Regions from separate parts of the Rhizobium sp. 01T444 genome, predicted to be linked through region 1. Evidence: predicted binding sites of a transcription regulator. Region 1 holds the regulator's gene; the other holds the start of a gene.
What was found. Region 1 encodes LexA, which represses DNA repair genes until DNA is damaged. Its sites were predicted from a motif close to TGTTCNNNNTGTGTTCNG; they were not measured.

Region 1 (15,630 bases):
ATGCCGCTGAGCAGGCACCGTATCAACCCACCACCACCGACGACCAGGCTCGCAAGGAAGCCCGCGACCAGACCGATCAGCAGAAAGACGAGAAGCGACTGCGTGCTCATAGACATGATGATTTCCTTTCGTTTTTTCCACCCCGGGGAGCGAATGGATTTTCCATCCCGGGCAATGGCGTTCCGCCACGGGATAGAGGGCGCACAAGAAAATTATCAAGCGTTCAGAACGCGGCCGTAAGCATCGAGCACGCTTTCCTTCATCGTCTCCGAAATGGTCGGATGCGGGAAGATCGTGTGTATCAGTTCTTCTTCCGTCGTCTCCAGGTTCATGGCGACCACGAAGCCCTGGATGAGCTCGGTGACTTCGGCGCCGACCATGTGGGCGCCGAGCAGTTCGCCGGTCTTCTTGTCGAAGATCGTCTTGACCAGACCCTGGTCTTCGCCGAGCGCGACGGCCTTGCCATTGGCGCTGAAGGGGAAGCGGCCAACGCGGATATCGCGGCCCAACTCCTTGGCCTTTGCTTCGGTGAGACCGACAGATGCGACCTGCGGGTTGCAGTAGGTGCAGCCCGGGATCTTGAGCTTGTCCATCGGATGAACGTTCGGCAGGCCGGCAATCTTCTCGACACAGACGACGCCTTCATGCTCGGCCTTGTGGGCCAGCAGCGGCGGGCCGGCAACGTCGCCGATCGCGTAGATGCCAGGCACATTGGTCCTGCCATAGCCGTCGATGACGATGAAGCCACGATCGGTCTTCACGCCGACAGCCTCGAGGCCGATGCCTTCGACATTGGCCTGCACGCCGACGGCTGAAATCATGCGGTCTGCAGTGATCGTTTCCGTCGTTCCGTCTTTCTTCTCGATGGTGGCAGTGATCGAATTTGCGCCCTTCTCAACCTTGGCGACCTTGGCCTCCAGATGGATCTTCATGCCCTGACGCTCGAACTGCTTCTTGGCAAGGGCGGAGATTTCCACATCCTCGACCGGCATCACCTGGCTCATGATCTCGACGACGGTGACGTCGACGCCCATCGTGCGGTAGAAGCTTGCGAATTCGATACCGATCGCGCCCGATCCCATGACAAGCAGGGACTTCGGCAGTTCGTCCGCCTTCATTGCTTCAAAATAGGTCCAGATCAGCTTACCATCCGGCTCGATGCCCGGCAGTGCGCGCGGACGCGCGCCGGTCGCAACGATGATGTGCTTGGCCGTATAGGTGCCTTCGCCGAGCGCGTTCTTCGGCACCGGACCCATCGGCTCCATCGGCTTCTTCGTCGTCTTGGAAACGACAATCTCGCCGGGCTTGGTGATCTTTGCCTCACCCCAGATGACATCGACCTTGTTCTTCTTGAACAGGAAGCCGACGCCGTTATTCATGCGATGCGCAATACCGCGCGAACGGGTGACGATCGCCTTGATATCGGGCTTGATCGTGCCTTCCAGCACCAGGCCGTAATCCTTGCCGTGCTGGGCGGTATGCAGGACGTCAGCCGAGCGCAGCAGCGCCTTGGTCGGAATGCAGCCCCAGTTGGAGCAAATGCCGGCGAGATGTTCGCGCTCGACGCAGGCGACCTTGAGGCCGAGCTGCGCGGCGCGGATGGCGGCGATATAGCCGCCGGGACCGGAACCGATGACGATGACGTCGTAGGATTGAGCCATTGCTTTCCTGCCTTTGTTACGCTCGCGCGCGGGTCATGAGAACCCATGCGTGCTTTTTGCTGTTATCGAAGAGCGGCACGGCATTCATGCGCGCCGCTTCCGAAAATCCGTTTCTTCCGTAAAGCGACAGAGCCGCTTCGTTACTATCCGACGTGATCAGGCTGACCGGCAGCACGTCTGCCCTTGCGAGCTGATCTTCCAGCAGCCTCTTGCCGATGCCGATACCGCGCATATGGCGATAGACCGCGAGACTGCCAATGAACCAGTGTCCGATCACCGATCTCTGCATCGCCAGCATCGGCTCTATGGCCGGATGCCGCGCTTCGAGATCACGTATGCCTTCATCCACTTCGTAACCGATCGCCATTCCGGCGATCTCATCATAGGCCTCGCCGATGACGGCGTTCTTCCAGCCGCCGAGCGCCTCGTCGCTCATCTTCAGCCGGCCCCGCTCCAGCGGTGTATCGCTCATGCCGCTTGCGACATCGGCAAACCAGAGCCATGAGGCAAAGCCGTGAGAAGCAATATCCGCCAGTATCGCCAGTTCCGAAGCATCCCGGCGGGAGGCCTGTCGGAGAGCGAGAAAGGCAGTCATCCTCAGAGGCCCAGCATCATCCGCACGATGGGCTCAAGGCCGCGACCGAGCGCACGCGTATTCTCCGCATCGAGGTGAATACCGTCGATCGGCGTCGTCTTGGCGACGGAATTGCCGTCGAAGAAGCCGCAGCCGAGTTCATCAGCGAGATCACGGTAAAGCGTCGGAAGCTTTGCCGATTCCTCGATGCCACCGGGGAAGGATGCCGCGAAGGGCACATTGCCCGTCGCGCAGATTGCCGGCGGCGCCACGATCAGGATCTCCGGCCCATCGAATTCGAAGGGCCAGGCATGATTGCGGATCAGCCGCACCAGACGGCCGATGCCCTGGCACGCGGCAAACGCCGAGCCGGCAACGACCGGCTTCATGTCGTTGGTGCCGAGCAGCAGGATAACGAGATCGAGCGGCGCATGCGTCTGCAGAACAGTCGGCAGAATGCGTGCGCCGTTGCGATCGCAATCGGCAAGATGGTCGTCAAAGGCGGTGGTGCGGCCGTTCAGGCCTTCCGCGATGACGCGAACTCCGCTTCCGAGCGTTGCCTGAAGCACGCTCGGCCAGCGGTTTTCGTAGGCATGACGGCCGATCGTGACGGCGTCATAGCCCCAAGTCAGCGAGTCACCATAGCAAAGAACAGTCTTCGTCATGTCCGCCCTCCCGCGTCCTGCTTAGACCAGCATGCCCATCGGATTTTCGATGTAGCCCTTGAAGGCCTGCAGCAACTCAGCACCGAGAGCACCGTCAACGCAACGATGGTCAGTCGAGAGCGTCACGGTCATGACCGTAGCAATCGCCATTTCGCCGTTCTTGACGATGACACGCTGCTCCCCCGCGCCGACTGCGAGGATGGTCGCATGCGGCGGGTTTATGACGGCTGCGAAGTTCTTCACGCCCATCATTCCCATGTTGGAGACCGAGGTCGTGCCGCCCTGATATTCCTCAGGCTTCAGCTTGCGGTCCTTGGCACGCTTGCCGAGATCGCGCATCTCGTTGGAGATGGTCGACAGCGTCTTCTCCTCAGCCTTGCGGACGATCGGGGTGATCAGGCCGCCAGGGATCGAGACAGCCACGCCGACATCGGCATGCTTGTGCTTGACCATGGCATTTTCGGTCCAGGAGACGTTGGCATCCGGAATGTCGCGCAGTGCCAAAGCCATGGCCTTGATGACCATGTCGTTGACCGAAAGCTTGTAGGCCGGAGCGCCGTCCTTGCGGGGAGCGGCGTCGTTCAGCTGGGCACGCAGCGCCATCAGCGCGTCGAGTTCGCAATCAACCGAAACGTAGAAGTGCGGAACGGTCTGCTTGGATTCGACGAGGCGACGGGCAATCGTCTTGCGCATGCCGTCATGCGGCACGAGCTCGTAGGAGCCCGGCTCGAAGAGCTTGAGCACGGCTTCATCCGAAGCGCCCTTCGGAGCGGCAGCGGCCGGAGCCGGTGCAGCAGCCTGCGGGGCAGCAACAGCAGCCGGAGCAGCCTTGGCGCCACCACCGGCAGCAGCAGCTTCGACATCACTCTTGACGACACGGCCATGCGGACCGGTGCCGGCAACGGCGGAAATATCGATACCGGCTTCCTTGGCGAGACGGCGAGCAAGCGGCGAAGAGAAGGTGCGAGCGCCAGCCGAGGAGGCGGCAGCCGGGGCAGCGGCCGGAGCTGCCGGTGCGGGTGCTGTCTCAGCCTTCGGTGCTTCGGCTGGTGCCGGAGCAACTGCAGCCTTCGGCGCCGGAGCGGCGGAGCCGGCACCGCTTGCGGCGGCGGCGACATCTTCGCCATCGGCGGCGAGAACGGCGATCAGGGCGTTGACCTTCACGCCTTCGCTGCCGGCCGGAACGACGAGCTTGGCAACGGTGCCTTCGTCGATGGCTTCGACTTCCATCGTCGCCTTGTCGGTCTCGATCTCGGCGATCACATCGCCGGACTTGACCTTATCGCCTTCCTTGACCAGCCACTTGGCCAGATTGCCTTCTTCCATGGTCGGAGAGAGGGCGGGCATCGTGATATTGATCGGCATCGAAAGGCCCTCCCCTTATTTGTAGCAAACGGCTTTCACCGCATCGACCACTTCGCCGACATTCGGAAGCGCGAGCTTCTCGAGATTGGCGGCGTAAGGCATCGGAACGTCCTTGCCGGCGATCGTCAGGATCGGCGCATCGAGGTAATCGAAGGCCTGCTGCATGACGCGGGTGGCGATTTCGGTGCCGACGGAGTTCTGCGGATAACCTTCTTCGACGGTGACCAGACGGCCGGTCTTCTTGACCGATTCGATCACTGTCGGAAGATCCATCGGGCGAAGCGTGCGCAGATCGATCAGTTCGACATCGATGCCGAGCTTTTCGAGTTCAGCAACCGCCTTCGTCGCATAGGTCATGCCGATGCCGAAGGAGACGACGGTGACATCCTTGCCCGGGCGGTGGATGCGGGCCTTGCCGATCGGCAGAACGAAATTATCGAGCTTCGGTACATCGAAATGCTGACCGTAGAGAATTTCGTTTTCGAGGAAGACGACCGGATTCGGGTCACGGATCGCGGCCTTGAGCAGACCCTTGGCGTCGGATGCCGTGTAGGGCATGACAACCTTCAGGCCGGGGATCGCGCTATACCAGGCGGCGTAATCCTGGCTGTGCTGGGCGCCGACGCGGGCAGCAGCACCGTTCGGGCCGCGGAAAACGATCGGGGCACCCATCTGGCCGCCCGACATATAGAGCGTCTTGGCAGCCGAGTTGATGATCTGGTCGATCGCCTGCATGGCGAAGTTGAAGGTCATGAACTCGACGATCGGCTTCAGGCCGGCCATGGCAGCACCGACGCCAACGCCGGCGAAGCCGTGTTCGGTGATCGGCGTGTCGATAACGCGGCGAGCGCCGAATTCCTGCAGAAGACCCTGGGTGACCTTGTAGGCGCCCTGGTATTCGGCAACTTCTTCGCCCATGACGAAGACGTTTTCGTCAGCGCGCATTTCTTCGGCCATGGCGTCACGAAGGGCTTCGCGCACCGTCATCGACACCATCTCGGTACCGGCAGGAATTTCCGGGTCGTTCGGCACGAAAGCCTTGGGCTCGGCCGGAACCGGAGCAGCAGCTGCAGCCGGCTTTTCTTCCTGGGCAGCAGGCGCCGCGGCGGCCGGAGCCGGCTGAGCGGCAGCCGGAGCGGCGGAAATCGCGTCGGCGGATTCGCCATCCTGCAGCAGGATGGCGATCTTGGCATTCACCTTGACGTTTTCGGTGCCTGCCGGAACCAGCAGCTTGCCGATGACGCCTTCATCGACGGCTTCGACTTCCATCGTCGCCTTGTCGGTTTCGATTTCGGCAATCACGTCACCGGACGTGACCTTGTCGCCTTCATTCTTGAGCCACTTGGACAGCGTGCCTTCTTCCATCGTCGGAGAGAGGGCGGGCATAAGGATATCGATAGGCATGGGTTCCCTCCCCGATTAGAGCAGAATGTCGGTGTAGAGCTCGGATGCATCCGGCTCCGGATCGGCCTGGGCGAAATCGGCACTGTCGGCGACGATGTCGCGGACTTCCTTGTCGATCGCCTTCAGATCGTCTTCGGTCGCCCAACCCTTTTCCATCACGCGCAGGCGAACCTGCTCGATCGGGTCCTGCTCGGAGCGCATCTTCTGCACTTCTTCCTTGCTACGATACTTCGCCGGGTCCGACATGGAGTGGCCGCGGTAGCGATAGGTCAGCATTTCAAGGATGATCGGGCCCTTGCCCGAGCGGCAGTGCTCGAGCGCCTCATCGGCAGCAGCTTTGACGGCGCGAACGTCCATGCCGTCAACCTGGACGCCCGGGATACCGAAGCCGGAACCGCGAAGCGAATAGTTCGACTGAGCCGTCGCGCGAGCCGTCGACGTGCCCATGGCATAACGGTTGTTTTCGACGATGTAGATGATCGGTAGCTTCCAGAGAGCAGCCATGTTGAAGCTCTCGTAGACCTGACCCTGGTTGGCAGCGCCGTCACCGAAATAGGCGATCGAAACGCTGTCGTTGCCCCGGTAGCGGTTTGCAAAGGCAAGGCCGGTTCCGAGCGAAACCTGGGCACCGACGATACCGTGGCCGCCGTAAAAATGCTTCTCCTTGGAGAACATGTGCATCGAACCGCCCTTCCCGTGGGAATAGCCGTTGCGACGCCCGGTCAGTTCGGCCATGACGCCGCGTGCTTCCATGCCGGTAGCCAGCATATGACCGTGGTCGCGATAGGCGGTGATGACCTGATCGCCTTCCTTCTGCGCCATCTGCATGCCGACGACGACAGCTTCCTGACCGATGTAAAGGTGACAGAAACCACCGATGAAGCCCATGCCGTAAAGCTGGCCCGCCTTTTCCTCGAAACGGCGGATGAGCAGCATCTCGCGATAGGCCTTCAGCTCCTCGTCGCGATCGAAATCGGCGATAGGACCACCGTTCGATGCCTTGGCTGCGGATTTCGCACTGTTTTTGCGGCTGGAAACGGTCGCGGTTTTGCGCAACGCCATTCAACCCTCCCTATGGGTTTATCGGTTCTCAGGTGGCGCGTACCATAGGGAAGAAAAATGACCACAGCAATGCCATAATTGCATGGCTCATATTCGCAGGTAAATTATTGATAAATAACAGGAATTTTTGATTAACCTAAATTCGGTTAATTGCGGTAGTGATTGTAAATGACGATCTCATCCGCGCGCGACATGTTGAGCTGATATCGCGCCTTTTCGTCGAGCATATCCTTGTCCAGCGAGCCGTCACTCAGGAGCGCTACCTGCGCCTCCAGATGCTCACGCTTGACCTTCAGCACAGCCAATTCCTTCTCACGCGCGACACGCTGGCGCTCGAACGCCTCCGTCGCACGCAGACCATAGTCACCGTGAATGCAATGATAACCGAAATAGGAAAGGAAGGCGACCGTCATGGCCGGAATGACGAAGCGGCCAGTCTTTCTCTTCTTATGATGCTTTGTCCACATACACGCATGCTCTAACGCATTACCAATCGTTTCAATTTACCGCGCAGAGATTAACCGTTCGTTGACTCAAAGCCCATCACGGGCAGACTCAACAAAAAACCCGCGCCGGAGCGCGGGTTCCAAATGACTGATTTATCAGTTCGTATTAGCCGCGGATGATGGAGCGGCCGGCATACTGAGCCTGCGGGCCGAGACCTTCTTCGATGCGGATCAGCTGGTTGTACTTGGCAAGGCGATCCGAGCGCGACAGCGAGCCGGTCTTGATCTGGCCGCAGTTGGTGGCAACTGCGAGATCGGCGATCGTGGAGTCTTCGGTTTCGCCCGAACGGTGCGACATCACGGCAGTGTAGGCTGCCTTGTGCGCGGTGTTGACGGCGTCGAGCGTTTCCGTCAGCGAACCGATCTGGTTGACCTTGACGAGGATCGAGTTGGCGACGCCCATGCGGATACCGTCACGCAGGCGAGCCGAGTTGGTGACGAACAGGTCATCGCCGACGAGCTGGCACTTTTTGCCGACGAGATCGGTCAGCGTCTTCCAGCCTTCCCAATCGTCTTCTGCCATGCCGTCTTCGACGGAAATGATCGGGTACTTGCCGACGAGTTCAGCGAGGTATTCGGCCATTGCGCCCGGTTCGAGCGTGCGGCCTTCGCCTTCCATCACATACTTGCCGTCCTTGAAGAATTCCGTCGAGGCGCAATCGAGGCCGAGATAGATGTCCTCGCCCGGCTTGTAGCCGGCTTTCTCAACCGACTTCATGATGAAGTCGAGGGCTTCCGGAGCGCTCTTCAGGCCCGGGGCAAAACCACCTTCGTCGCCGACATTGGTGTTGTGGCCCTGGGCGGCGAGTTCCTTGCGCAGCGTATGGAAGACTTCCGAGCCCATGCGGACAGCTTCACGGATCGAGTCTGCGCCAACCGGCAGGATCATGAATTCCTGGAAATCGATCGGGTTGTCGGCATGTGCGCCACCGTTGATGATGTTCATCATAGGAACCGGTAGCAGGCTGGCCGAAGCGCCACCAACATAACGGTAGAGCGGCAGGCCGGAAGCCTCCGCGGCGGCCTTGGCAACAGCGAGCGAAACGCCGAGGATGGCGTTGGCCCCGAGGCGCGACTTGTTCGGCGTACCGTCGAGCTCGATCATGATCTTGTCGATCTGGATCTGGTTTTCAGCGTCGATGCCGCCGATGGCGTCGAAGATCTCGGTGTTGGCGGCTTCGACGGCCTTTTCGACACCCTTGCCGAGGTAGCGCTTCCCGCCGTCACGTAGTTCGACGGCTTCATGCGCGCCGGTCGAGGCACCCGAGGGAACAGCCGCGCGGCCCATGCTGCCGTCTTCGAGATAGACATCGACTTCGACGGTGGGGTTACCACGGCTATCGAGAATCTCGCGGGCGATGATATCGGTAATTGCAGTCATGGTTTTTTCCTGCTCGGTGGGTGGATAAATCGTTTGAAACCGTCTTAATCGAAGGTGCGCAAATTACAATGCCGCAATTTTGCACGTTCGGGCAGCGCATCAGACGTGGCCTATAGCACAATCATGTCAGGGTTTTGAAGGGAACGGCAGTCGCCGGCCAGCATATCCCATCCATCGAAAGACGATAAACTGTTTATCCGGGCGGAATGTTGGCAAGCCACCATCGTTGGCAGCAACCCACGGCTGAAAATTCCTGCAACAGCCCCAATTTTGGACGGCTTCCCGCCCTTTGATTTCAGCCTTCGGTAACCATCCCGGTTTAATTTTGAAAGCTTGGGAGAGGCCCTCAAAAGTCGGTCGTTCCGGCCACTCAGGCAAATACGGAACGGCTGGAATGAACAGCTGCGCCCCTCCAAAAACAACCAGTACGGGATTTTATCGACTCTCTTGGCGGCATTTCATATGAGGCACAGATGAAACTCAATATTGCACGCAGCCTTGCCATTTTCGGTGCCGTTGTCATCCTCGGACTGGTGACCTCCATCGGCTTGCAGAATTACGCATTCAACATGCTTCGCGTGAACGGACTGATGTATAAGCAGATCATCTATGGCAAGGATCTCGTCGCCGATATTCTCCCGCCGCCGCTCTATGTCATCGAACCCTACATGCTAGCGCTCGAAGCCGTCGAGCAGCCGGCCTCGGCAACGGCCAATATCGAACGCATCCGAACGGTTCTGAAGCCGGCTTATGAAGACCGCCGCAAATATTGGTCAGAAACGCCGCTCAGCGCCGATCTCAAGCGCAAGCTTCTCGATGACGTTCTCGTCAGGGGCGACGCCTTCTGGCAAGTCATGGATGAGGAGGCGGTGCCTGCTATACTCAAGGGCGACAAGGCCGCCGTCGAACCGGCGCTCCTCAAGCTTGCGACGAATTTTCATGTTCACGAAAAGGCCGTGAACGAACTCGTGGCGATGGCGAACGCCTTCCAGGCGGATGCCGAAAAGCAGGCTGCCGAACAGACGGAACTGCTCTCCGCCGTTACGCTATCCGCCGCCGCGCTTTCCTTCGTGCTCATCGTTGCCGGGCTCTACATGTTCCGCAGGCGCGCGATCGTGCCGCTATCGGCGATGCGCGACTACATGGCGGTCCTCGCGAGCGGCGACTATTCCCGCGAAGTTCCCTATGTCAGACGATCCGACGAAATCGGAGAAATGGCGCGCGCAGTCACGGTCTTTCGCGAATCGGCGGAAGAACGGAACGCCATCCGCGCGCACCAGGACGAGGAACGGCAGGCACAGATGCGCCGCGATGCAGAACTCGACGCATCGAAGAGCGTGGAGAATGCCACGCGCCAGCGCGTCATCGAAAGCCTGAGCGCCGGCCTGGAGCGGCTTTCACGCGGCGACCTGACCGTGCGTCTCGACGAGCAGTTCGCCAACACTTATGAGAAGCTTCGCGAGACCTTCAATACCAGCATCATCATTCTTTCCGATGCCATGAAGGACATTTATGCCGCCACGAATACGGTCGGCGACAGTTCGCGCGAAATCGCACTTAGCACCACTGATCTGGCACAGCGTACCGAGAGTCAGGCTGCCTCACTCGAACAGGCGGCTTCGGCGCTGGATCAGATCACGGTTACGGTGAAAAACTCCTCGGAGCGGGCCCAGGAAGCCAATGCGATGATGTTGGCCACGAAGGAGAGTGCGGCGCATTCCGCCGAGATCGTTCGCGAAGCGGTTACCGCCATGGAGAAGATCGAGGAATCAGCGGTCAGGATCGGCGATATTATCAACGCCATCGATGAGATCGCCTTTCAGACCAATCTTTTGGCGCTCAACGCGGGCGTCGAGGCAGCACGCGCCGGAGACGCAGGGAAAGGCTTTGCCGTCGTAGCTCAGGAAGTCCGCGAGCTTGCCGGCCGCTCCGCCAATCTCGCCAAGGAGATCAAGCTTCTCGTCGAGACGTCGTCGCGGCAGGTCTCCGCGGGCGTGGCACTTGTCAGCCGCACCGGCGAGGCACTCGGCGATATCGACCGCCAGGTGCTGCAGGTGACGGCGCTGACCGAAGCGATCGTGCGCTCGTCTTCAGAACAGTCGGTCGCGCTCGTCGAGGTCAACGCTGCCGTCAACCGTATGGATCAGGTGACACAGCAGAATGCGGCGATGGCCGAGGAGACAAACGCCGCCTGCCAGGAGCTCGGCAACGAGGCGTCCCATCTCGGGCGCATGCTCTCCCGCTTCGCACTGGAGGAAAGGCGCCCGTCCCGCGCGGCAGCCTGATGCTGCCTGTCGTTCAGGCGGCCTTGGCGATCGCGTCGAAGGCGAGAAGCTTCTCCAGAAGCCGCGGCATGTCCTTGAGATAGACCATGTTCGGCCCGTCGCAGGGCGCGTTATCCGGATCCTGATGGGTTTCGATAAAGACCCCGGCGACGCCGACGGCCACGGCAGCACGCGCCAGCGTCTCCACGAACTGCCGCTCTCCGCCGGAGGTTTCCCCCTGTCCGCCGGGCTGCTGGACTGAATGCGTGGCGTCGAAAATAACGGGGGCGCCGGTTGCTGCCATGATCGGCAGGGAACGCATGTCGGAGACCAGCGTATTGTAACCGAAGGAAGCACCGCGTTCGCACAGCAAGATGTTCGGATTGCCGCTCTGGTTCAGCTTGCCGAGCACGTTCTTCATATCCCAAGGCGCCAGGAACTGGCCCTTCTTGACGTTGATAACGCGGCCGGTCTTTGCCGCAGCCACCAGGAGATCCGTCTGACGAGACAGGAAGGCCGGTATCTGCAGGATGTCGACGACCTTGCCCACTTCGGCGCATTGTTCTTCAGTGTGGATGTCGGTCAGAACCGGAATGCCGAGTTCCTTCTTGAGATCGGCAAAAACCTCCAGGCCCTTTTCAAGGCCGACACCGCGTTTGCTCGACAAGGAAGAGCGGTTCGCCTTGTCGAAAGACGTCTTGTAAACGAGCCCGATACCGAGCTTGGCGCACAGTTCCTTCAACGTGCCGGCAACCATGAACGCATGGTCGCGGCTTTCCATTTCGCAAGCGCCGGCAATCAGCGACAGACGTGCAGCATTGGAGAAGGTGACCTTGCCGGCGCCTTCGCCGACCGTCACAACGGAGTTCGTAGTAGAGCTCATGATGTTTCCTCGAAAGCGAAGAGCACGCCCTGACCGGGCGCGGGCTTCACCAGAATACGGTTGCCCTTGCGTGTATAGGTCACCCCGTTAGCAGCCAAATGCGCTTCTGTCACGGCCAGATCGCCAACCGCAAAGAGGATTGCCCGGCCGCGCAGGCCGCGATCGATATCCGGCGTCGCCAGATCGAAATAGGCCTCCAGCCCCTGCGGGGTCATCAGGCTGATCTTTGCGTTTCCGGTAAGCACCTCCAGCCCGAAACTCGTATCGCCAGCAGAAGCGGCTTTTGCCGCCGAGCGAACGAAGGCGCCGAAGGCTGTCGGCTCGGGGGCTGCGAGCGCGATCTCGGCAATGCCTGTCACGCCATTGGCGTGGGTCTCCAGCACGTTGCGGTCGGCAGGAAGCGGGTTGATGCGCTCGACAGCGAAGAGAAAGAAATCCGGTGCCCGGAGGTCGGCAGCGAAGGCGAGCCGGAAGCCGGCAATGCTCTCCGTGCCATCCGGCATTTTCACAGGGCGTTCGAACTGCAGCACAGAACCGGCACTGATGCTGCCCTCCACGAATCGAGCATGTTCGTGCTTTGCATCCGCGGTGGCGAAGGCGATGGCGGACAGTCCCTCGCTGCCGCAGCGGAAACGGAAAGCCTGATCGCGAGCCGTGAAGACATTGCCCTCACGTGCCGTCACCTCGCTCTCCTCGACGCTCGCGACACCGAGCGGCTCGATATAGGTTTTGTCGGCAAAGAAAACACAGGCATTCTCCGTGCCGAAGGGATGGCGGGCATCGGGCGCGACGGTAAAGCCCAGCTTGCCCAGCCTTTCGCGGGCAAGGTCGATATCGGTAACCGGCAAAACGAGATGATCGATCGGAAGCGTGTCTTGGCTCATCGGTTCTTCTCCCAGCAGTGACAAGGAGATGTGCTTCAGCAGGTCTCGTGAAACAAGGCCAGACAGGCCTAAGGGCGATAAAAATCAAATTCTCGACAGATTGAACAGAAGTTTTACGAAAATTTAGCTACTTGCGGAACACATATGGAACATATAGTGTCCGTTCTGGATTTGTTTCAAGACTGGGGAGACGCCATGCTCACGCGCAAACAACAGGAACTCCTTCTTTTCATTCATGAAAGGATGAAGGAGTCAGGCGTTCCACCGTCTTTCGACGAGATGAAGGACGCACTGGATCTGGCCTCGAAATCCGGTATTCACCGGCTGATCACGGCGCTCGAAGAACGCGGCTTCATTCGCCGGCTTCCGAACCGGGCGCGCGCGCTCGAAGTCATCAAACTGCCGGAAGCCTACAGCCCGAGCCTGCAGCCTCGGCGCGGCTTTTCACCGAGCGTCATCGAGGGCAGCCTCGGCAAGCCCCAGCCCGTGGCGCCTCCTGCCTCGGCGAAGCCAGCACCCGCTGCCGATAACGGCAATGCGGTCTCCGTTCCCGTCATGGGCCGCATCGCCGCCGGTGTTCCGATCTCGGCAATCCAGAACAATACGCATGACATCACCGTTCCCGCCGATATGCTTGGCTCCGGTGAACATTATGCGCTGGAAGTTCGCGGCGACTCGATGATCGAAGCCGGCATCTTCGATGGCGACACGGTCATCATCCGCAATGGCAGCACAGCCAATCCGGGTGATATCGTCGTCGCGCTCGTCGATGACGAGGAAGCAACGCTCAAGCGTTTCCGCCGCAAGGGCGCATCGATTGCGCTCGAGGCAGCAAACCCTGCTTACGAGACCCGCATCTTTCCGCCGGATCGCGTCAAGGTCCAGGGCAAGCTCGTCGGCCTCATTCGCCGCTATCACTGACCGGTGACAGATTGGCGTCTGCGAATGTGTTACTGCGCCAATCATAGGCGCGGTGGCGCATCCAGGGTCGCCCCAATGTGTCGAATGCGGTTGCGACCTCAATTCCCTTATCGGTGAATCGAAGTTCGACAGAACCTGTCTTGCGCAGCGTCTCGCCGGTAAAGAGCAGCGCGCCGGAACGACAGCGGTCGAAGCGCAATCGGACAGGGGTCACCACAATATCAGCCGTATCGCAGGCTGGTCCGAGATAGGCAGCATTGTCGATGACGGTCAGTTTCTTTCCATTGACGAGCAAAGTGGTGCACCAGGCGCCCTTCAGGCAGGAGAAGCGTGACGGCGGGCTAATGGCGACTGCCTGTCTCATTGCCTCTCTGGCTTCATTCTGTTGGTCGGGTGACAGTTGCAGTCTTTGACCATCAGGCGCAGTGGGCGCCTTGGCAGCTTGAAGCATAACTGGCTTCTGATGCTCTTCGACGGCAAGGGCCCTCTGCCATTGTTCGAAGATGAAGGCGGGCGGCTTTTCACGGTTCGAAGCCATCGCCTCTCCATCGACTATAGCGACCAGGCCGCCATCTTCGGAGATAGCGATATCGGGCATCGCCTCCGATGGAAGAAGGACAACAGCGAGCGTCGAGACCGCGACAATTGCCGTTCCCATGTGCCGCAGCCGGGTTCTGAGCAGGGTCAGCAGCAGAAATCCGAAAACGGCGGTCGGGAAATACCAGCCGGGCAAGCGGCCTACATCTATGTTGCCGCCCCACCCCGCTACTGCCTTTGCGATGGTGATCACCAGATCAAGCCCGAAGCCTGCCACCGGCCATAGCCAGCCGTCCAGACCAAACGGCATCAGCAGCATTGCCAGCATCCCGGCCGGCATGACGATGAAGGTGATGACCGGCATGGCCGCGAGATTTGCCGGCAGGCCATAGGCAGTCAGCCGGTGGAAATGCTCGATCGAAAACAGCGCCGTCGAGAAACCACCGATCAGCGACGTCAGGAAAACGCCACCGAAGAAGCCACCAACCATGAAGAAGGGCTTCATGATCGGCAGCTTGGCAAAGGCATTCTCCCGCATCGGCCGCCCCTTCCAGAGGTCGTAGCCGGCGACCAGTGCAAGCGTTGCGGCAAAGGACATCTGGAAACTCGGCCCCAGCACCTCCGATGGCGAGACCGCGAGGATCACGAGAGCGGATAGCGCCACGTTTCTGAGACTGATCGACGGCCGGTCGAAGAAGACCGCAACCAGCATAATCGCCATCATGATGAAGGCGCGTTCGGCGGAGACGGCAAAACCCGAGATCAGATAGTAGGCCGTCACCGCAGCGAGCGCACCGGCCGCCGCGATCTTCTTGGTTGGCCATGCCTGGGCAATGCCGGGAACAAGACTGAGAATGACGCGCAGGCCGACAAAGAAGATGCCGGCGGAGAGCGCCATGTTGAGGCCGGAGATCGCGATGATATGCGCAAGGCCGGACTGCCGCAGCGCCTCTGTCGTTTCATCCGAGATCGCCCGTCTCTCGTCCGTGACAAGGGAGGCGGCAAAAGCCCCGGTGTCGCCGGGTAGTGTGGAGCGAATCCGATCGCCGATGCCGCTTCTCAGGCGGTAGAGCGACTCCAGAATTGCCTCACCGACCGAGTTCGATCGCTCCGGCTGTTCCGCAACCCTCTTGGGTACTCCATAGAAGAAGCCGTTGGCACCGATGCCGTCAAAATAGGCGCTGAAGGCAAAATCATTGAGGTGGGGGAGCGCCGGTCCCGCCGGAGGCGTGAGACGTGCCCTGCCCTCGATGACGTCGCCGAGTTCGAACGGCTGGGTGGCTCCGCGGACCAGCACGGAGATGCGTTCGGGCGGACGCTTGATCTCAGGAGCATCCGTACCGGTGACGTCAAGAATATAACGCCAGCGCCCTTGGTCATCGCCTTCTCGGCGTTCGATCCGGCCGGTCACCGTTGTCGTTACGGCTGAATCGAGGATCAGGGTCTTTGCCCGCCATGTTTCGATCTGCGCGGAGAGCATTCCACCGGCAAAAAGAAGTAGAGCAAGCAGCGTCGCCTGCAGT
Region 2 (15,630 bases), on a different contig from region 1:
CAAAGAGGATTTCTTCAATGCCGACATCAAGGCGTTCGGCTACTTACCGAACAAGGTCGTTCCGCAACTGTCGCGCTATGAGCTGAAACGTGGTTCCGTCATTCCGGCAATACTGATCACCGGCATCAATTCCGACCTGCCCGGGCGTATCAGCGCCCAGGTGAGCCAGGCCGTCTATGACAGCGCCACCGGCCATCAACTGCTCATTCCGCAAGGAGCAAAGCTCTTCGGGCGCTATGATTCCAAGGTCGCCTTCGGTCAGGCGCGGGTGCTTGTCGTCTGGACAGACATCATTTTCCCAAATGGATCGACGCTGCAGATCGGGGGAATGGCCGGCACGGATGCGCAGGGCTACGGCGGCTTCGAGGATCGCGTCAACAATCACACGGTCAGGACATTCGCCTCGGCTGCCCTGATCGCCCTCATCGGGACGGGAATAGACGCTTCTATGCCAGAAAGTTCGACGCGGGACACGCAGGATACGGCATCGGATGCAGCGCGGCGCAATTTTGCGGAGAGCTTCGGGCGGGTGGCGGAAAGATCGATCGACAAGGGCCTCAACCTTCAGCCGACCCTTAAAATTCGCCCCGGATACATGTTCAGCGTGCTCGTCGATCAGGACATCGTATTTCCCGGCGCCTATGTGGCCCGTTGATTTCAACCGGCAAGAGCCTCCCGCTGTCCAGCTCTCACAGCTATTGGCATAGCGACATCGCTGCTTCGTTGGTGCCGCAAGGACGCGCACACGCTACAAATTTGTCAGTCGAGCGCATTGACCATGCCGCGGAACGTCGGGATCCGGTGCGGCTGCCGGTGGGCTATTTTGGCGAGAAGCAGCTGCCGAATGAGAATCACGGCCATGCATGGATCTGACGGGCAAAAAGGCGCCCGCCGGAGCGGGCAGGAGTAGAGGGAGTGGAAAATTGGACCGCACAAACGATTCGCTAAAGGCTGGAAGACAAACATGTCGTCAGGCGGTCCATTAGAAAAACCGAAAGTATGAAAGAAAGTTCCAGCTGATCGGCAAAAAATCGATTGCTGGCGAAAGGTCGAGCGCGAAAATGAGAGGTGCGGATGCATCCAGCAAACCAAAAGCCTTGATCCGCGTTACTTCGTCCAGCAACGTCAGCTTGAGCACGAGGATGGTCGCCGGGGGAGGAAAAAAACGCCTAAGGGATCTCGGAGAAGTTCCGTGGGTCGATCGTTTGCGACCGCGGTTCTTCCGGCTTCATCGCCTTGCCCAGGCTCTTCTGGCGTGGCTTGTATTTGCCATCTTGGCGGCGCTCGTTTTTGCCACAGCAACAATAGTGATTTGGTGGCCACGATGAGGAAGGAGTCAGCCGGATCCTGGGCAAGAGACCCTGCCGGTCGCGGCCAGCTCTGTAGGAGTGGTGGGATCGCACGGGTCGACACAGAGGGCAGTAAGGGTGGACAACACCCGCCGCACGATCCCAATGCCCATACTTGGAAAGCGGCCCTTTGTTCCCTCAGTCTAAATTATTGGCCAAAGCCTTGCCCTGCCGACTGGCCCACAGCCAGTTAGGCTGGGTGTGGGCTGTGCTACTGCATCCCTTCGGCCTTTAATCTGCGCACGTGGACCTCCCATGAAAATCGAGGTAAGCACTCACGTTGCTTATTTCGGAATTTGAGGACGCCCGGCAGGAGGCGCCACGTTGTATTGCAGGGACAGCGCCGGACAAAGAGCGTTGCCCCAACATCCCGCGCCTCCTCCAAGGACCAGCGCGAGAGTTTTGGGAGCGGTTCATTTCCGGCATTGCTAGTTCTGCCCGATGGCGTCATCGACAGGCAGAAGTCCGCAAGTCGGAGCCGCCGAATATTACGGCAGATAGCCGCTTTCTTTGACCCGGTCATGCAGCGCCTTGAAAGCTTCGTCAGTGTCGCCATCGAAGGCAAACCACATCGGCTCCTTGATGCCGACCTCGCCGCGGTCGCTAAAAATGCCAACGGCTCGGCCGCCAGCTTCGTCAGCCGAAACCACGAAGGTCCCGACCGGAGCGCATGTTTCCATATCAAAGGCATGGGCAAGGAGGATCTCGAATTGATCAACCCTGTCGCAGCGGGTTTCGATAGCCTGCGACACCGCGGCACGAAGCTTAGGTTCCAGCTCATAAATGCTCAGGGGCGCAGGAGGCGTCCAATAGGTGCCTTGAGGCACCCTATCGAGGTCTGCTTCTTGCCATAACGTATCGTTCGGCAAATTGCTCATCGCCGTCATCCTTCCTTTTGGGTGGTGATGTTCTTATTATGTTCTCATTTTTGATCGAGTCAAGGATGAAGATTCGGAAATGCTAAAATGCCATCGCGTCTCTGTCGTCGGCCGTCCAGCCGGGAGCAAGACATCAGCAGGGCGTCTTTTGCAGCGCCAGATCAAATAAGCCCCAATCGAGTGGCTACATGGACTGCATTTATCGTGTTGTCGGCGCCGAGCTTGCCTCGGGCCAACTTGAGATAATGGCGCACGGTGTCTTTCTTGATCTCGAGAATATCGGCGGTGAGCGATAAGGATTTTCCCACTGCGAGCCAATACAGACATTGCTTCTCTCTGACGGTGAGATGGATCTGGGGCTCCGCCATTGTCGATGGATCACGTCTCTTCAGGAGCGCATATAAGAGCGTCGTTGCGGTGATCGCCTGTATGTCGTCGAGCTTGCCCTCTCCCTTAAAGTCCGGCAGGTGGGATGCAAGTGTCAGGACTGCAGTGCGGCCGAGTGCGACGCCGATTGGGATCGACAAGCCGGAAACGATACCGAACTGACGTGCATGAGCGTAAAATCTCCGCTCCGCCGCTGTCGAGGCCCGATGCAGCGGCAGCGATGACCAATAAAAAGGTCTTCGCATGCGCTTGGCGGAGGCAATAACGGGATCGATCCTCTGGTACCGATTGGCAAAATAGATATCCGTCCATTTCCTGGGATAATCGGTGAAGACTTCGGGAAGGCTCGGGCGAATATTGACATAGGCATAATGCTCGAACCCACATTGCTGTGCAAATTTGTGCAATGCGAGTTGCTTGGATTGGTCGTCGTCCGAAAGGCTCAAAACATCAATCAAGGTATCCAGATTTTTCTTCACGGCGCATCGCTCCTTAGCCGGCCAAGCGAGGCTGCTAGATCGCCGGCCGAGATTTAACCGCAATTGAAGTATCCTGCAGCGATTAAACACTCATGAGACGATTTTTTGAATCCTTACTTATTCAGGGTTGATCGAGGAAATAAGGGCATAGCCGCCGAGCCGCACGGTCTGGATAAGTTCGCCAGCATTGGCCTGCGCCTTGGAAAGGCTGCGCCGAAGCCGACAGATATGAACGTCGATGCTGCGCTCGAGCGGCCTGCCAAGGCCTATATGCGTTGCGTCGAGCAAAGTGGCGCGAGACAGAACGGTGCCCGGATGGCGGCATAAGGCGAGCAGGATTTCGAACTCGGCTCCGAGAAGTTTGACGATCGAACCATCGGGCGCAAACAACTGACGCCGGTCCATATCAATGCGAAAGCCATCGAAACGCAGACTTCGTCCGCCTTTTCTGGAGGCCGGCCCCGATCGCCGCAGCAGCGCGCGAACATGCGTCATCAGTCGCTTTGGATCGCTGTCAAGCGGCAGGCAGAAGTCGGCTCCGGCTTCAATACCATCGAGATGCCGTTCCGGTGGAAGCAAAAGGATGATCGGAATACCGCTTTGATTTTTCACCTGCTCGCACAAGGCAACGCCAACGTGGCTTTCAACGACGATCGCGACGATGAGGAGCCGAAACTCGTGGTGAGTTAAACCCTGGTGCAGGACGCGCTCGGGCGACATCTCCGTGGTTGCCAGCTCGTCTTCCCTGAGGATGTGAGCGATCTGTTGCGCGAGCGTGAGGTCGTCGGACGCGATCAAGATTTCTGCCGGCTTTGATGGTTCCATCAGCCAAGAAGAGCATAGATGCGTGGGGATTCAACTCACAGATTTGAAGGCCTGCGGGCAATCGCAAAGCACTGCGAGACCTTGAAACATCATTTAATATCAAAGCGTTTGCCGAGTCCGACCGTTCGTGACATCGTTGATGCAAGACGTGTCGAACTTGAGAGAGCGTCTCGATTTCTCGCGGGTTCTATTGTGCAATCCAGAGTCGTCATAAGTTCGCTTGATACCGACTTCTGCCTTTCGGTTCGCCACATTCTCGCAGTGGATGGATTTGCGACCGAGCTGGCGATGGGCCCGGCCGAAACAATTGCCGCTATCAAGGAGAGAACGAATGTTGGGCTCCTTGTCGACGGACAGCCTGATTTTGCGCTCGGCCTCTGCAGAGTGCTGAAGGAGGACAGCTCAACCCGCCATGTACGCATTGTCACCCTTCTCGCAGCCGAACAATCGCATCGCTTCGCGCAATTCCTGGATGTCGGCGTCGAAGAGGCATTCATGCGACCGCTCGAACCCGATCGATATCTTCGCGCCTTAAAACGTTTGGTCGGCAACCATCACTCTTCCCCGGCATCGGCCGGGCTGGAGCGGCTCAATCATTCGGGTCTCATCGTCGATGCGCGGACGCACCGGATTCTCTTTGACGGGCATGACATTCATCTTGGCCCGGTCGAGTTCGAATTGCTGCGTGTGATGATTAGCGATCCCGGACGAGTGTTCAAACGAGATGAACTGGCGTCCGGGGCATGGCCGAAAGGTGTCTTCGTCGATCCGCGGACCGTCAACGTCCATATCGGCAGGCTTCGCAAGGCGCTAACGCCAATCATGAAGCTTGACGTCGTCCGAACTGTCCGAGGCATCGGATACGCACTGGAGTCCAATCCATTCTGAAAGGAAGGGACATCGTGAGCCCGCATCGCCCTATTGCGATCGTCAATGCAAGCGTCCTTACGGGCGACGGCATCCAGTTTCTCGAGAAGGCGAGCGTGCTCGTGTCCGACCAAATGATCGAGGCCGTCGCGCGAACGGACGAGACCGCATTGGCGGACGACTATGATGTGATCGACGCCAGTGGGTGCACGGTCCTTCCTGGCGTCATTAATGCCCATGCGCATGGATGCATCTGCGGCCCATCAATGCCGAGCGGATCGTTGCCACTTGACCCTTACGACGTCGATTATCAGCGCAACCGCCACCTCCTGTCCGGTACGACCACACTTTTAAACGTCTGCGGACTTGCCCTGCCAGACGAAATTGACGTTGGGCCAGGTCAGTCCCATCCGCTCGATATTCATGTCAGCACCGCCCATACGCCCTCTAGCATCGCGGCAGCTGTAGCCGCCGACGGGGCGGGTCTTGCAGGGCGCCATCTGACGGCGACAATCGACGAGATGCTCGCCCGCGGCGCCAAAGCGCTGGGCGAAGCTGGCGGCGGCCAGACACTCGGCGGCGGGGCGCAGGACTATCGTTTCCTGCCTAACGCCATCGAGAATGCATCAGGCCTTGCTGTCCATCCAAGGCTGGCCCGCCAACTCAAGGAGGCCGTGCTCGGCAGCAGGCTCGACAAGAAACACGACCGGAACAATGACGTGTTGTCACGGCTGATCGAGGAGAATGGGCTTTCGGTTAATTTCACGCCGGAAGGCTTGAGTAGATTGATACGTGATACCGTGATGCCATCGGTCGGGATTGCCCGTCGCGGTCTTGATGAAATCGCCGCACAAGCCGCTCGCACCGGGATGCCGGCAATCTTTCATAATGCCGCGCCGACGGCCGAACAGCTGATCGGACTTGCAAGAATCCATCCGAAGGCGCGTATCATAGCCGGCCACAGCAATCATTCTTCGTTCACGACAGAAGAAGCGCTGGTAACGGCCAAGGCGCTTCGCGATCTGGGTGCTGCTGTCGATGTGTCGACGCTCGACTGCATTTCCACGCGCTGGCGCAACGGCCCGGACAACTTCGATGCATTGATCAACGCGGGTCTCGTCGATACGCTTTCGACCGATTACGCGGGCGGCGACTGGGATGGCATTCTGCAAGCCATTCATCGGGTAGTACAAAAGAAGTTCATGTCGCCCGCAGCAGCGATCGCGCTGGCGACGGGTAACGTCGCCAGAATCTTTCCGGAACTGGCTGGCGATCGGGGATCGATCGCCAAGGGAAAACGCGGCGATGTCATCATCAGCGAGACTAACAATCTCGGCCGTGTCCGCCACGTTCTCGTCGCCGGCAGGATGGTCGTTTTCAACGGAAGCCTCGTCTGCCAGCCAACTGCTGCCGGTCACCGCTCTTTGCCGATCGACTGAACAGCTTCCGTCGATCAAAGGGGGTGGCGCACCGCCTGGAGGATCCGTGTGATCGCCTGAGGATCGCCGTCTGGCAAGATGGCAACGGCGTCGACTATGTCCTGCTGCTCGTCCTCGCGCAGCCGGTGGCGCGTCAGATAGCGAAATTTCTCGACGATAGCCTGCCAGTTCATCGGCCGCGCCTTGTCACCGGCCGGACTATGGACTTTAGAGGTCAACTCGAGCGTTCTGGTACGCAGGATCACACGCGAAAGGGTCTGCGTCGGAAAGGGTCGGTCGAGATCGGTATCAATGCTCAGGCGAACCTTCTGCGCAAAGCGGCTGAGGTCGCTTCGACCAAGAGCATCTGCCCCGATCGGTGCGAGCGCTTGCTTGCCGTCGATGGCGAGGATCGCCATGCAATAGGGCAGGCTGTACTGCATGTCGACCATGCTTTCCGGCGCATTCCTGTTGGCAAGCTTCAAGGCCCATGCAAAGGTTCGGACCTCGACCTCGACAATGTCTTCGGGGCTGATCGTATCTTCGTCGGCGAGCTCGCTATAGGCATCAAGTGCCGGGTGAATATAGCGACAACAGGCGTAGGGCTTGAAATAGGTGTCGGCGATTTCCCAATGGCGACCGAGCCCACCGAGAATGCGGCTGCCGTCGTAATAGTCCGGGTGATCGAGAAGGTCCTCAGGCCCTGTAAAACCGGCAGCCGCGAGATGGGCCGCCGTCATGCCGAGCAGGCTGCTCCATGCGATACCTTCCTTGACATCGTTGCCTGTCAGCCGTGAGTAGCCGGAACTGCCATTGGCAAGCTGGTTCGGCGCCATCACGCCCGAAATGGCGAGAGCATGCGAAAGCCGGACAGGCTCCAGCTGCAACAGGCGGCCGGCTGTCGCGGCCGAAGCGAAGGCTGCCCAGCGACCGGACTGGCGTGTGCGAATTCCGTCCGTCGTCTGCGAGGCGGCGATGCGGGCGCCGACATCATAGCCGCAGATGATCGCGCTGATCAGTTCACGTCCCGTCGCTCCGGTCTGGCCAGCTATCAACAACGCCGCGGGGATGACGCATGCCCCCGGATGTCCGCGAGCCGCGCGATTGCCGTCGTCGATGTCGAGCGCGGACGCGGCAGTGACATTGCAGAAAAGGGCCCCCGCCGGCGCGCACCTGCCGGCGCACCAAATCGGCGCCTCGCCGCTGCCAAAGACCGGTCCGGCCATGGTGCGCGCAGCTACCGCACTCGGCATGGCTACGCCTGCGATAGCAGCGCCCAGCAGATCCAGGATACAGCGTCGGGCGACGTCAGCGATGTCAGGACAATATTCTGTCGGTGCCGCCCGCACATGCTCGGCCAGAATGCGGGTCAGATAGGACATGTCCGGTCCACCTCCGACCCTGCATGTGCACGGCAATATTTATCGAAGCTCGCCTGGGCGACGAAGAGATCGAGCATTGGCAGGCCGACACAGGTAACGCAGGTCGGTCCGGCATTGTCTTCGTACCAGGGTGCTGGATTTGCGAGTTCGCGTATGCCGATGAGCGGTCCAATCGTTTCCAGCGACAGGCCTCGGCTGGAAAAATGCAGGGCGATGCTTTGCGAATTGCGCCTCGAAACGGTCTGGAGATCGTCGCAAACCATGAGGCCGGTTCGAAACACCCGTTTCAGATAATCGTCCGGCGCCTCGTTGCCCCCAAGATGGAGCGTGGTCGCCTCTTGCGCCAGATCCTCGTCCGCAAAGACTGGTTCGCGGGCATTGGACGCGGTGACGACCAGGGAGCAGCAGCGCATGGTCCGGTTGTCATCGACAGGGACGAGCGGGATCTTGACTTCGCCCGAGAGCGCAATTGCAAGCGCGCGGGCGTTTTCCAATCTGCGGGCGCGGACGAAGATCTGCTCGATCCTGTCCGCGCAGGAAAAGGCAAGCGACCGGATGACGCTCTGCGCAACCGGCCCGGCTCCAACCAGAAAGACGCAGGAGGCAGTGCCACGGGCAAGACATGCTTCTGCGACGAGTGAGGCATAGGTTCCGGTCCGGTCTGCCGAAAGCGCCGTCTCGTCGAGGATCGCAATCGGGCGAAGTGTGAACTTGTCGAGCAGGATGAAGGTCGATGTTGATCTCGGAAGCCCGAGGCTGCGATTGAAGGCATTGGCGCCGATGATCTTCACCCCGCCATGCGTCGAGCTGACGCTATAGAGAGATGACAGCTTCCAGCCGAGACGTTCTTCGGCAAAATCAGGCTTGAAGGCGGTAAAATCGGGGACCGACCAAAACTCGTCTTCGGGCAAGGACAGGACCGCCTTGCCGCCGCGCGCCGCCCCGGACCGGATTTCGGCCCAGGCTCGCGCTACGGCCTCGTGCACGTCCTTGGTCGTCAGCGCGCAGCCTCTCGTGGCGAGGTCCGACCTTGTCAAAAATGCAATTCCGCTCAACGCGTCTGTCATCGTCTCCTCCCTTTCTAGAGCTGACGAGTGCAGAGCCAGTTTAGAGGTTTCGCCTCATGTGGGAGGTGAAGGTTTCAACAAGATTGATGCTCAAGGGTGGTCGCTCGGCATCGCCTGGGAAACATTTCCGTAAACTTTGCACGGACGCCGTCAGCAGGTTCAGCGGCTGCTGCATATCGCGTTCACCTGTTCAGCTATAATCTGAATGTGGGGGACGTCCTTGGAGAGCACGTCGTCTCGCAACAATGACGGCGACCTCGCTGCCAATTGCCGCGGCACAACCGGTGCCGCAGGCCCTTGTCCGTCAGTACTGTCATTGTGAATACGCTTGGGCAGAACAGCGAGCACATGGTTGCTTCGGCTAAAGCCCGATTGAGTAAACGACGACCCAGGTCGCAACGCTATTGCGCGATTTCCGCTCCGACCTCATTTTGCGTGCCCGGCCCGGCTACCAGCGTGATGAGACTCCGCATCGCCTCGCGAATGGCAGGGTTCTGGATCTGATCGATTTCTGTCGGTCGTCGTCCGGCGAGGTTTGGCTCTCGCGTCGGATCGTTGCTGACAATCTGTTCGGCCCCGCTGAACAAGTCATCCAGTGACACCCCGAGGGCGCGCGCCATTTCGTAAAGCGCACTGGCGCTGACGCGATTGATGCCTGTCTCGTATTTCTGGATCTGCGGGAAGGAAATGCCGAGCGCCTCACCAAGTGCGGTTTGGCTAATTCCTCTGCTTTTTCGAATGCGCTGCAGGTTTTGTCCAACGACAGCGTCGATCGGATTGCCTTTTGGACGGGCCAATTCATTCTCCTGGTTTTGTGTTCTTTTGCGCTGAACGAGGCAGCTGGCGGGGATAGAGACGACAGGATTTCAAAGGCGGGATATAAGCATGATCATTGGCATTTGGCCGTGCAATCAAGCTTCGGTCCGACCAGGCGTGTTCACTGCTGAGCACGCCGCAGACGAGATCGAGCGGCGCATTCGTCAATGACCCTCTCTTATAATTGCAGATGTCGAGCGGGGGTCGACCAGATGACGACCGAATGGATTGATCGCGACAAGCGCAACCAAAATTGCGAGCGCGGAGACAGTAAAAATGGGTGTTTGGACGCGCATCGTTCTTCCAGCCATCAGCTTCGGCCAACTATCTGCCGCGTTCTAACGTCAGACCAAACCAAAAGTTCCCTGTTTTTCACAAGGCAAAAGCTTGCCATCCGGTCAGGAGCCGGGCGGCCCGTCGGGCGACTGGGTCGATCATCGCCGCGGCGGCAAGGATTTCCTGGATCTGCCTGCAGACGGGCATGGCGAGCTGAGGCAAGGGGCCAGCAAACAATAGGTATTTTTTCTTATGCCGACATTTTTCAAGTTCGTTCGAATCCGTTCATTTGGTTGAACTAATTCTATTTTTTTGCCATTCCGTGGTGCGGATAGCGCCCGGTTAGGAATATTCACCTCAACAGCTACGTTGACTCACGTTTGAATTAGGAACAAATAAAGAACATATCCGCTTTCCTGCGGTGTGGATACGTTTAACATGATGAAGACCGGACAATGGCTCGGCCAGGCGCAAACCGAATTATCTATGAGCTTCGAGAGCGTATCCAGCATCTCGAAGGGGCGGCCGCCCGGCCGAAGGCGGTCTTGCCCTTCGGTGTCGGCGAAATCGACGAGAAGCTTCCCGGCGGGGGCCTTGCCTATGGCGCGATCCACGAATTCGCCGGAGGCGGGGCCGGCGCCGTCAACGGCGCTGCTGCTGCCTTGTTTGTCGCAGGCATAGCGGCCCGCACCAAGGGCACGGTCGTGTGGTGCCTGGCGCGTCCCGATCTCTTCGCACCGGCGCTCGCGCAGACCGGCCTTCATCCGGATCGCGTGATCTATGTCGAGGCGGTTCACGAGGAATATGTGCTTGAGGCCTGTGAGGAGGCCTTGCGCTTCGGCGGGCTTGGCGCGGTCGTGGCCGAAACGGTGCGCTTGCCAATGGTCGTTTCACGCCGTCTGCAACTGGCCGCGGAGGGATCCGGAACGCTCGGGCTGATCATCCGGCGCTGGCGACGCCAGACGGAGGCAAGTGATTTCGGGCATCCGACGGCCGCTGCCTCGCGCTGGCGCGTTTCGGTCTTGCCGTCCGAGCCGCTGCCCGTTCCCGGCATCGGTAGAGCCAGGTGGCTCGCCGAATTGATCAGGATCAAGGCCGGAGAAAGTACAGATTTCATCGTCGAGGCATGTGATGGCCAGGGTCGTCTCCGTATATCTTCCGACGCTGCGGACAGATCGGATCAGACGCGCCGATCCGTCCCTTCCGGCTGACGCACCGCTTGTCGTGGTCGCAAAGAGCGGGTCGAAGCGATGGCTGTCGGCGGTCGACGCAAACGCCGCAAAGCTTGGCCTGACTATCGGCATGCCGGCCGCCAAGGCGCAGGCATTCGTGCGGGGACTTAACATGGTCGATGCCGATCCTGCAGGCGATCTTGCGGTATTGGAGCGCATCACCCTTTGGGCGCTTACCCGATATTCGCCTGTCGTTGCCTTGGACCCACCTGACGGCATCGTCATGGACACCGAGGGTGCCGACCATCTGCAGGGCGGGGAGGGGCCTATGCTGTCAGGCCTGGTCAACAGCTTCCGCGCCAAAGGTCTGGCGGCACGGGCAGCGGTCGCAGACAGCTGGGGAGCAGCCCATGCGCTGGCGCGCTCGATCGGCAACGAGACAAGCGTGGTGGCACCAGGCCGGACAGTCGATGCCGTGACCGATCTGCCGATTGCCTCGCTTCGTCTCAACGCGGAGGTCGTGACAGGTTTGCGTATCCTCGGGTTTCGCACCGTCGGTGAACTGGCGGCAACGCCAAGAGCACCGCTGACCCTGCGCTTTGGCCCGGAGATCACGCGCAGGCTCGACCAGATGTTTGGCCGGGTAGCCGAGCCCATCGATCCAATCCGCTCGCCCGACTTCGTCGAAGTGTCACGGTCCTTCGCAGATCCGATCGGCGCTGCGGAGACGATCGCCAAATATGTCTCGCTGCTGGTGCACAGGCTCTGCCGTGTCCTTCAGGCAAGGGGCCTTGGCGTACGCCGCACGGACCTCATCGTCCACCGGGTCGACAATACGGTCCAGGCGCTGAGGGCCGGAACTGCAAAGCCTGTCCGCGACATTGCCTGGCTGACCAAACTCCTGCACGATCGGATCGAACGCATCGATCCGGGCTTCGGCATCGAGAAGCTCAGCCTTGCTGCCATCATGGTCGAGCCGCTTGAAGACAGGCAGTTTGCTTCCGCCCTGATCGAAGAGGCCAAGGTCGATATCGGCGCTTTCGTCGACATTCTCGGCAATCGTGGAAAATTCCGTCTCTACCGCGTCGCGCCGGTGGCCAGCGACGTTGCGGAGCGATCACTGCAAAGCATCTCGCCTGTCGCCGAAGAGCAGGGACAGAGCTGGCCGTTGAACTGGCCGCGCCCGGTCCGGCTGATGGATCGCCCGGAACCGATCGAGGTCATGGCGCTGCTGCCCGACCACCCTCCCGTGTGGTTCACCTGGCGCGGTAAGCGATACCGGGTGAAACAGGCCGACGGCCCCGAGCGCATCTTCGGCGAATGGTGGCAGCGATCGTCGGAATGGGTCGCCGTGCGCGACTATTTCACCGTCGCGGACGAGACCGGTGAACGCTACTGGATTTATCGCGCTGGCGACGGTGTCGACCCCGAGACCGGATCGCATCGTTGGTTCATGCATGGAACCTTCACATGAGCTATGCCGAGCTGCAGGTCACGACGCATTTTTCTTTTTTGCGCGGCGCATCCTCGGCCGACGAACTGTTTGCGACCGCCAAGGCCATCGGCATAGAGGCTCTCGGCATTGTCGACCGCAATTCGCTAGCGGGTATCGTGCGGGCACTGGAGGCATCGCGAGCCACCGGTCTTCGCCTGGTCGTCGGCTGTCGTCTCGACCTGACGGACGGCATGTCGATCCTCGTCTACCCGACAGACCGTGCGGCCTACTCGCGGCTGACACGATTGCTGACGCTCGGAAAGAGCAGGGGCGGGAAGGCCAAATGCATCCTGACGCTCGACGACGTCGCTCTCTATGCGGAAGGGCTGATCGCCATCCTGGTGCCGGATCTCGCCGATGAGACATGCGCCCTCCAGCTCAGAAAGACGGCGGAGATTTTCCAAAACAGAGCCTATGTAGCTTTGAGCCTCAGACGCCGGCCGAACGATCAGCTCCGGCTGCACGAAATTGCCGTGATGGCTGCCAGCCACAAGGTCAAAACCGTCGTCACCAATGACGTGCTCTTTCACGAGCCCGCCCGGCGGCAGTTGCAGGACGTGGTGACCTGCATTCGAAACCGCACGACGATCGACGATGTCGGTTTCGAGCGCGAACGCCATGCCGACCGGTACCTCAAGTCGCCGGAGGAAATGCAGCGGCTGTTTGCACGCTATCCGCAAGCGCTTGCGCGGACGATGGAGATTGTCGCGCGCTGCACGTTCTCCATGGAAGAACTGACCTATCAGTACCCTGAGGAAGCAATTGTTGCCGGCATGGACGCGCAGCAGTCGCTTGAACACTATGTCCGGGAACACATCCCGGCGCGATATCCCGATGGCTTGCCGCAGAAGGTGCTTCGCTCCATCCGCCACGAGCTCGATCTCGTCAAGGAAATGCGCTACGCGCCTTACTTCCTGACGGTGTTTTCGATCGTTCGTTACGCCCGCAGCCAGGGCATCCTTTGTCAGGGGAGGGGCTCGGCCGCCAATAGTGCCATCTGCTACATTCTCGGCATTACCAGCATCGACCCTGACACCAACGACCTTTTGTTTGAACGTTTCGTCAGCCGGGAACGCGACGAGCCGCCCGACATCGATGTCGACTTTGAACACGAACGGCGCGAGGAGGTCATCCAGTGGATCTACAGGACGTACGGGCGCCATAAGGCGGCACTCTGCGCCACTGTCACGCGCTACCGGACGAAGGGCGCCATCCGTGACGTCGGCAAGGCGCTCGGACTGCCCGAGGATTTGATCAAGGCACTTTCATCGGGGGTGTGGGCCTGGAGCGAGGCCGTCGGTGAACAACATGTCCGGGACCTAAACCTCAATCCCGACGACCGCCGGCTTGCACTCACCCTCCGCCTTGCCCAGCAGCTGATGGGTGCGCCACGCCATCTCGGCCAGCATCCGGGCGGCTTCGTGTTGACCCATGACCGGCTCGACGATCTGGTGCCGATCGAGCCGGCCTCCATGGTCGATCGGCAGGTGATCGAGTGGGACAAGGATGACGTCGAGGCACTCAAATTCATGAAGGTCGACGTACTGGCGCTCGGCATGCTGACATGCATGGCCAAGAGCTTTGCCTTGCTGCGCGAGGAGAAGAATGTAGATCTCGATCTTGCGACCATCCCGCAGGAAGATGCGAAGACTTATGCAATGATCCGCAAGGCCGATACGTTGGGCACCTTCCAGATCGAGAGCCGCGCGCAAATGTCGATGCTGCCACGCCTCAAGCCCGAAACCTTCTATGATCTCGTCATCCAGGTCGCGATCGTCCGCCCCGGTCCAATCCAGGGCGACATGGTGCATCCCTATCTCCGTCGCCGGGAGGGCAAGGAGAAGCCCGAATATCCGACGCCCGAGCTGGAATCCGTTCTCGCCAAGACGCTCGGCGTACCGCTGTTTCAAGAAAGCGCCATGAAGGTCGCCATGGTCTGCGCGGGCTTCACCGGCGGTGAGGCCGATCAGCTCAGAAAAAGCATGGCGACCTTCAAATTCACCGGCGGGGTGAGCCGCTTCAAGGACAAGCTGATCTCCGGAATGATCCGCAACGGCTATGAGCCCGAATTTGCCGAAAAGACATTCAGTCAGCTCGAAGGGTTCGGTTCCTATGGTTTTCCGGAAAGCCATGCCGCAAGCTTTGCGCTGATTGCCTATGCCTCGAACTGGATGAAGTGCCACCATCCGGATGTCTTCTGTGCGGCATTGTTGAACAGCCAGCCGATGGGTTTTTATGCGCCGGCCCAAATCGTGCGCGACGCAAGGGAACACGGCGTCGCCATCCGGCCCGTCTGCGTCAACCGGTCCCGCTGGGATTGCACGCTGGAACCGGTCGCGGGTTCCAACCGGCTCGCAGTTCGGCTCGGCATGCGCATGGTACGTGGTCTGGCAACGGCTGATGCCGCCCGGATCGTCGCTGCAAGAGCCGATCAACCCTTCGACAGTGTCGACGACATGTGGCGTCGTTCCGGTGTTCCCGCCGCCTGCCTGGTGGAACTTGCCGAGGCGGATGCTTTCCGACCCTCCTTCCGCCTCGAGCGTCGCGATGCCCTATGGGCGATCAAGGCGCTAAGAGATGAGCCATTGCCGCTCTTTGCGGCGGCCGCCGCAGGGGAGGAAAGGACGGTCGGAGAGCAACAGGAGCCAGCCGTCGACCTCCGGCCGATGGCTGAGGGTCATAACGTCGTCCTCGACTACGGGCATACAGGACTGACGCTTCGGGACCATCCGGTCAGTTTCCTACGTCGAGAGCTTACCGAGCGCCGCATCGTCACCTGTTCGGAGGCAATGTCGGCCTCCGACGGCCGATGGTTGATGGCGGCCGGACTGGTCCTGGTGCGTCAGCGGCCGGGCTCGGCAAAGGGTGTGATTTTCCTGACGGTGGAAGACGAGACAGGGGTTGCCAATGTCGTCATCTGGCCCAAGCTCTTTGAGCGGTCGAGACGGATTGCGCTCGGCGCCTCGATGATGGCGATCAACGGGCGCATCCAGCGGGAGGGCGATGTCGTTCATCTCGTTGCCCAGCAACTCTTCGACATGTCGAGCAGCCTGAACGATCTTGCTGACCGGGATGTGGAATTCCGCCTGGCGACGGGAAGGGGAGACGAGTTTGCCCATGGTTCTCCCCAAAGAGCCGATCCGCGCGAAACGGCGGCGGCGGCGATGAAGTCGCGCGACATTTTGATCCCGTTATGCCGAGTTCGGCATAAGGGCGTTT

Region 2: the regulator LexA is predicted to act here: its motif matches at 10,132-10,149, upstream of AC1DTN_RS27205 (ImuA family protein).

What each region holds. Positions count from the first base shown of each region.
Region 1 covers NZ_JBFTPD010000009.1:67,288-82,917, reverse strand. Annotated here, with positions in the region: gene AC1DTN_RS14945 (GlsB/YeaQ/YmgE family stress response membrane protein) at 1-116, opposite strand, end outside; gene lpdA (dihydrolipoyl dehydrogenase) at 216-1,661, opposite strand; gene AC1DTN_RS14935 (GNAT family N-acetyltransferase) at 1,678-2,256, opposite strand; gene AC1DTN_RS14930 (SGNH/GDSL hydrolase family protein) at 2,259-2,900, opposite strand; gene AC1DTN_RS14925 (pyruvate dehydrogenase complex dihydrolipoamide acetyltransferase) at 2,922-4,247, opposite strand; gene AC1DTN_RS14920 (pyruvate dehydrogenase complex E1 component subunit beta) at 4,281-5,669, opposite strand; gene pdhA (pyruvate dehydrogenase (acetyl-transferring) E1 component subunit alpha) at 5,685-6,731, opposite strand; gene AC1DTN_RS14910 (FtsB family cell division protein) at 6,878-7,198, opposite strand; gene eno (phosphopyruvate hydratase) at 7,344-8,618, opposite strand; gene AC1DTN_RS14900 (methyl-accepting chemotaxis protein) at 9,092-10,903, shown strand; gene kdsA (3-deoxy-8-phosphooctulonate synthase) at 10,917-11,765, opposite strand; gene AC1DTN_RS14890 (VOC family protein) at 11,762-12,649, opposite strand; gene lexA (transcriptional repressor LexA) at 12,845-13,570, shown strand; gene AC1DTN_RS14880 (ComEC/Rec2 family competence protein) at 13,551-15,630, opposite strand, start outside.
Region 2 covers NZ_JBFTPD010000025.1:60,327-75,956, reverse strand. Annotated here, with positions in the region: gene trbI (IncP-type conjugal transfer protein TrbI) at 1-655, shown strand, start outside; gene AC1DTN_RS27245 (hypothetical protein) at 1,838-2,227, opposite strand; gene AC1DTN_RS27240 (autoinducer binding domain-containing protein) at 2,389-3,093, opposite strand; gene AC1DTN_RS27235 (response regulator transcription factor) at 3,211-3,891, opposite strand; gene AC1DTN_RS27230 (winged helix-turn-helix transcriptional regulator) at 3,937-4,806, shown strand; gene AC1DTN_RS27225 (amidohydrolase family protein) at 4,821-6,224, shown strand; gene AC1DTN_RS27220 (MmgE/PrpD family protein) at 6,239-7,585, opposite strand; gene AC1DTN_RS27215 (Rossmann-fold NAD(P)-binding domain-containing protein) at 7,573-8,652, opposite strand; gene AC1DTN_RS27210 (helix-turn-helix domain-containing protein) at 9,054-9,449, opposite strand; gene AC1DTN_RS27205 (ImuA family protein) at 10,200-10,955, shown strand; gene AC1DTN_RS27200 (DUF6504 family protein) at 10,876-12,390, shown strand; gene AC1DTN_RS27195 (error-prone DNA polymerase) at 12,387-15,630, shown strand, end outside.